DNA from 3 places in the Evansella sp. AB-rgal1 genome. Region 2 is predicted to be linked to each of the others. Evidence: riboswitches for the same ligand, from Rfam matches in the RefSeq annotation. Region 2 holds a riboswitch; each other region holds the start of a gene.
The links. A riboswitch is a leader RNA that binds a small molecule or an ion and turns the genes downstream of it on or off. The one in region 2 is predicted to bind lysine.
Positions count from the first base shown of each region.

Region 1 (2,278 bases), on a different contig from region 2:
TAGCCAATACGATCTGAATGTTGCTTTAGAATATCTAATGATTCACGTAAATGATCACTATGAATAGAAAATGATACATTCATTTCATTTTCTCCCGTTACTTGCTGTGTAATGATGTCTACATCAATGCCATCATCTGCTAATGCAGAAAATACGTTTGACAACGTATCAAAATTATTTGGCAATCTCTCAATTGTTATTTTCGTTACGGCAGCTTCGAATGCAAGACCTCGTACCGCTAAGTTTTGTTCCATAGATGCTTCCTCCTCAACAACCGTTCCTTCTTTATCTACCATGCTTGAGCGGACAATTAAAGGTACTTGATAGTTTTTCGCAAATTCAACAGATCTCGGGTGTAGAACACCAGCACCTAAATTTGCCAATTCCAACATTTCATCGTAGGAAATACTATCTAGCTGACGAGCTTTTTTCGCAACTCGTGGGTCACAAGTATATACACCAGTTACATCTGTATATATAGAACAAGATTTTGCATTTAAAGCCGCGGCAAGGGCCACTGCTGTTGTATCCGATCCACCACGACCTAGTGTCGTAATTTCTCCGTCCTCAGACATTCCTTGGAATCCAGCAACGATGACTGCTTTCCCTTCGTCTAAGTATGATTCTACTCTTTCCGTGTCAATTCTTGTTATTCGTGCATTTTGGTGAACTGGTTCTGTTTTTATACCAGCCTGCCACCCTGTTAGTGACACAGCATCAATCCCAATTTCTTTTAATGCCATTACCATGAGGGAAATGGTAACTTGTTCTCCCGTACTTAGAAGCATATCCATTTCACGCTTATCAGGATTATCTGTAATATCTTCTGCTAATTGTACTAATGTGTCTGTTGATTTCCCCATTGCCGATAATACTGTTACTACTTTATTACCAGCTTCCATTTCTTTTTTCACTTTTTGAGCAGCTTTTTTAATTTTTGATACGTCGCCCACAGAAGTCCCTCCGAACTTCTGAACAATCGTTGCCAACATGAACGCCTCCTCTTTTTATTCAAACCCATACAGTTGATTTCTACTCCAAGCTCTACTTTTTAGAACAAGAAATCCTTTACTGGAGATAAAAGAGTAGAGTTAATTAACGAACCAGACCTAAATATGATGGATATTAGGAATTTTTGAAAAATTGTCGTCATCTTTTTTTCATAGAATTATATTCTTCCTGAAATTCTCTCCTATCACATAAGAAAACGACTTAAATGTAGTTGGTTCGACATTAACAAAAGAAATCGACAGTAGGAGTAATCCCACTGCCGAAAACGACTTCAATATAAACACATCATTGATGCCGCTCCGTGAGATAGTCCTCCATACAGAAAATAGTAACTCTGTATGACAGCCATGTATTTCTTCAATACAATAGCCAGAAAAATACAGTCTGAGTCCGTATCCTTCTTCGGCGGAACCTCCTTTTTACTACGATCTATAAAGCTCAACCTTCTCCCGTAGTATACTAATAGGTTTCCGCTCCTCTACCTTCACCCCTAAGAGCCGAAGTATGGTATTACTGCTTTCAATGTTATTTAATGTGACAAAGCAAAACTCGTATATGAGTGTAACAAATACCAATTACTTTGACAATTTCCATTATTAGCTATCTTCTTTTATTTTCTCCAATAGAACTTTAGCAGAGGACATAGGGATACCAACTGCTACTATTTCCTCCAAATTAGAGTCCTTTAATCGCTTAATCGAGCCGAAGTGTTTTAAAAGTTTCTTTTTTCGTTTTTCTCCAATGCCCTCAATATCGTCTAAAACCGTTGAGAACATTGACTTTTTCCGTATATTACGGTGAAATGTGATAGCAAAACGGTGAACTTCATCTTGAATTCGTTGAAGCAAATAAAATTCCTGACTTGTTCTTTTTAATGGAACAATTTCAGGTGGGTCACCAATCATTAACTGGGATGTACGGTGCTTGTCATCTTTGACTAATCCACATACAGGAATTGTCAACCCTAACTCATCTTCTAATACACTCTGAGCTGCTGATATTTGCCCTTTTCCTCCATCTATAACAATTAAGTCTGGTAATGGAAGATCTTCCTTTAAGAGACGTGTATAACGTCTTCTAACAACTTCTCTCATAGATTCATAATCATCTGGACCAACTACGGTTTTCACCTTGTATTTCCGATAGCTCTTTTTATCTGGTTTTCCATCAAGAAAAGAAATCATTGCTGAAACAGGATCTATCCCTTGAATATTGGAGTTATCGAATGCTTCAATTCGATGTGGTGTATCGATATTTAACGCTTGTC
Region 1 covers NZ_JBGUAU010000017.1:38,546-40,823, forward strand. The annotation lists gene ACERII_RS15250 (aspartate kinase) at 1-989, opposite strand, end outside; lysine riboswitch at 1,311-1,500, opposite strand; gene uvrC (excinuclease ABC subunit UvrC) at 1,608-2,278, opposite strand, start outside.
Region 1: linked by a shared signal. The riboswitch ahead of ACERII_RS15250 (aspartate kinase) and the one ahead of dapA (4-hydroxy-tetrahydrodipicolinate synthase) in region 2 are both predicted to bind lysine.

Region 2 (2,278 bases):
TATTTCAGTTCACTCCTGCTTCCAATGGTACATTAAACTCAGCTACGCCAAATGAAACAAATTTTGATGCCGCAAGAAGGGCACTTCAGGGAGAAGATCCAACAAATGGTGCACTTTATTTTTATAACCCAAGTAAAACCAATGATCAGTGGGTGAGAAGTAGAACAGTATCAACTACAATTGAAAATCATGTCTTTGCATATTAAGAAGGAGTGTTTAAAGGTGAACGACCTTTAAACACTCCTTAAATCTTTCAAACAACATTAGGTAAAATTTTTGGTTGAATTGTATTATACAAACTATGCGATTCCTCTTGTGTAAGTGGAATTAGTGGTAATCGAACAGAACCTACATTCAGTCCTATCATTTCTAATGCCGCTTTTACAGGAGTTGGATTTGGTGCACTAAATAGAGCTTTCATCATAGGTAATAGTTCTCGATGTATTGAAGCTGCATATTTGTTATCACCATTTTCAAACGCAGTGATCATTTTTTTCATATCACTACCAATGATATGAGATGCTACAGAAACAACTCCGTGTCCACCAATGGATAAAAGAGGTAATGTTAAGCTATCATCTCCACTGTATACTAAGAAATCCTCTGGTGTGTTTTCAATAATAGTAGCGATTGATTCTAAATCACCACTAGCTTCTTTAATACATATAATATTTTCTATTTTAGATAAACGAATAACTGTTTCTTCATTAAGGTTTACAACACTTCGTCCAGGAATATTATATAACATAATAGGTAGATCAGTAGAGGTAGCAATTGCTTTAAAATGCTGATACATACCTTCTTGACAAGGTTTGTTGTAATAAGGAGTAACAAGCATTACGCCATCAACACCTGATTTTTGTGCAATTTCTGTCAACTGAATTGATTCTCTTGTATTATTAGAACCAGTACCAGCGATAACAGGTACACGACCATCCACAACCTTCACAACATATTGATATAATGCTGTTTTCTCCTCTTTTGTAAGTGTTGGAGATTCTCCTGTCGTACCACCAACAACAAGTCCGTCTGTTCCATTTGCTAGTAAGTAGTTTATTAGAGATTTCGTAGCTTGAAAATCAATTTCCCCATCCTGACCAAATGGTGTTACCATTGCAGTGATTAATTTACCAAAATTCATTATAAAAACCCCTCTATTCAACAGATTTTGTTCGTCATAAAGACGGCTCAAGTTCCTGAATAGAGCTAAATCCCGGAACCGTGTATAAAATAAAAAAGCAACAACGAAGGGTCTCGTTGTTGCTTGGAAATAACACGGTTATTCCAGCGTGAGATAGCCCTCCATATAGTCGTAAAAACTATATGACAGTTCTGCATCTATTTAATGACAGAACCAGCAACAAGCTCATGAGTAAGATTGCTGCTTCGGCAAAAACCCCTTTCCACATCTATCCACGGGTCTCACTCCCTAAAGATTGTGTACTGATGGTGTTTGCACCTCTACCCTCACTTCAAAGTAAATATTGAAGTAAAGAATTTGAACTTTTTTTAACCTTAACAAATATTATTTTTAATTGCAATACTTTCCCTAAAATCTGTGGGAAAAAATATGTATATTTCTATTCAGGTGTAACATTATTCATATCATTTTATTTTATGTCAATAATAAAAAGAGTGGATTAGTTAATCGAATGTATTTATTATGTCGAAAAGCAAGATAATTCTTTTATATAGATGTTTATATTAGACATTAACTCGTTCGATATGTTATATGTAGTCATTGTTATAATATTTGTGTTGAAGGGGGATTATTTCTTTGAATGTTAACTGGTTAGAATGGTTAGGGTATTTAGCATCTTTAATTGTATTAATATCATTATTAATGAGCTCGATTATTAAGCTTAGGTGGATAAACTTACTAGGTTCTAGCATTTTTGCAATATACGGATTTTTAATTGGTGCCTTACCAGTAGGTTTGATGAATTTAGGAATTGCTTTGATAAATGTTTATTATCTATCGAAAATTTATCAATCGAAAGAGTACTTTAAAATGTTACCTATCGATGATAATTCTCAATATTTTAATTACTTTTTGCAATTTTATAAAAATGAAATTGAAAAAGTAGCAGATAAAGAGCCTTCCAATAGTTATAATTATGAGATTAGTTTTTACATATTGCGTAATATGGTTCCAGCAGGAGTATTTTTAGCTACCAAATATGATGAAGATACACTTGAAGTGGAATTGGACTTTGTTATTCCAGAATATAGAGATTTTAAAATAGGCGCTTATATATTTGAGGATTGTAAATCGTTT
Region 2 covers NZ_JBGUAU010000006.1:403-2,680, forward strand. The annotation lists partial or broken gene ACERII_RS06120 (cell wall hydrolase) at 1-206, shown strand, start outside; gene dapA (4-hydroxy-tetrahydrodipicolinate synthase) at 254-1,141, opposite strand; lysine riboswitch at 1,288-1,472, opposite strand; gene ACERII_RS06130 (hypothetical protein) at 1,778-2,278, shown strand, end outside.

Region 3 (2,278 bases), on a different contig from region 2:
TAAAATCATGAAGAAGATGGTAGCAAAAATGAGGGTAATTATAGGCCAGATCAGATCACCTTTTTCTCCTTTTCCTGCTACAGATCCCATCATTTCACCAGGTGCTTGTCCTTTGGATGAGTCTACCAGTATTCCGGTTTCTAATGCACGTTGTTCGTGTTGTTTCATAGGTCCAAAATCAAGTTTGAAATAGGCAACTGCAAATACAAGTAATATTGCAAATAAGGCATAAAAATTCATTGGCACTATTAATAAAAATGCTTGTAATGCACCATAGTTCGTCACTTCATGTGTAACAAAGATACCTCCGATTATTCCAATAATATATGCTCCCCAGCTGGAAATAGGTGATATTACACACATAGGGGCAGCTGTTGAGTCAACGATATATGCTAACTTTGCTCTCGATACTTTATGACGGTCTGTAAATGGTCGACTTACATTTCCTACTGTTAAACTATTGAAATAGTCATCAATAAAAATGATGATACCTAAAAAACCTGCAACGAACTGAGCTCCACTCCTTGTTTTTACTTTTGTTAACGCCCATTCTCCAAATGCTCGGCTTCCCCCTGTAATTGTTATGAAAGAAGCGATTATTCCAAGTATTAATAGGAAGAAGATAATATATAATTCCCAGTTATTTATAGATCCATCAACGTAGAAGATTTCTGTAACAATCGATGCAATATATTTTAAAGCCTCAAGAAGAAATCTTTCTTCTGAAAAATGAAGCATGATCGCTCCCACAATAATACCTACACCTAACGATGGAACAACCCTTCTTGTAATTAGTACCATTATTAATGCCACTATTGGCGGTACCAATGAATAAATTCCAAAATCCATTTTGTTTCCCACTTTCTTTTCTTATTTATGCTGACAATACTACCGTGAGGAGGAAAAATTTATCCTTGTAGCCTAAAAAACACAAAAAAGCAGCAAGGAAAACTTCCTTGCTACGAGCAGGTAGGTTATTTCCCTCATCAAGATTTTCGTAAGTAGTTCTCCACATAAAAAAGGTATGTGACAGTGTTGTACTTATTCAATACAACCCCAGCTAAAGGATCTTGGATTAGATTCCTTTGCTTCGGCAAATTTTCCTTTTTGAAACAGTCTTTGCTATCCAAGCCACTGTTTCATACTCATAAACTTTGCGCCTCTACCTCATCATCAAGACGAGGTAATACTTATCATTTTGTTGTCAAACCTAGTTGATCTTAACAAATAATGAGTACTTAAGCAATAGGTAGATAATTCCGTTTGCTTATGGTGCTACTTCTTCTAACCCACTTAAATCTACATTTTCATCAATTTCTGTTGGAGATTGCAGAATAGCAGGATTCATTCCTTCACCACCACTACTATAAAATTCTGGCACTTCTCCTGCATGGAAGATATTTGCTACTACAATAGATGTCTTTACAACTTCCGTATCTGTAGCAAATGGTATTATCACCTGTACATCGACTTCAATCTCAACTGATACTTGAAGATACGTATTATTAATTCCTGTTTCAATAACCTCTGTTTTAAGATCTGCTTTCACATCACCGATGGAAGAGAACCTAACTGGTACTCTAGGCCCTAAATGAGCAAGTAATGAATTATTTGTAGCCTGCCCTAATGGAATAGTATGTACAATTCCATTTTCCGTAAATGTAGCTCCTTCTTGCTCCAATTCTACATCCGTTGGTAAGCTATAATCTCGTACTCGACCATGTTCTATATCATTTAAGTAATTTTGTACACGCCTCACAGTTGCGTGTTGTATTTCCCAATAAACAGCTACATTCCATGATACCGCTTGTAATCTTCCATTATCATCATAGTTATACTGTAATATTTCATCTACATCAATATCCTCCATTACCTTCTTTGACATAGCATCATTGATAGCTAGTGTTCCAATTCGCTGTGTTTCTGTTTTAGCAATCTCCACTAACGTTGGTCGGATCCCCGCTTCCACGATAATGAGTCCTTGTACAGTCAGAAAGCAAAAAATAAGAAATGAGATTATAAATACATATCTAAACGGTAAAGGACCCTTTCTTCGTTTACCTTTTACAGGTGCATTAGAGCGGGGCCGATATATTGGTGATCTTCTCATAAGATGACAACCCCCTTTGCTAATACATATGCAAAGAAGGACAACATATTTCACAAAAAATTCAGGGACCAGGTCCCTGAATTTTTTGTGAACATTTTGGTACTTTTGTAAAACATAAAAAGAAAAACACTGACGATTAGAATTTCCGTATCCTGAAATAGCTCAGTT
Region 3 covers NZ_JBGUAU010000032.1:52,403-54,680, reverse strand. The annotation lists gene ACERII_RS21405 (Na+/H+ antiporter NhaC family protein) at 1-849, opposite strand, end outside; lysine riboswitch at 995-1,173, opposite strand; gene yunB (sporulation protein YunB) at 1,268-2,110, opposite strand.
Region 3: linked by a shared signal. The riboswitch ahead of ACERII_RS21405 (Na+/H+ antiporter NhaC family protein) and the one ahead of dapA (4-hydroxy-tetrahydrodipicolinate synthase) in region 2 are both predicted to bind lysine.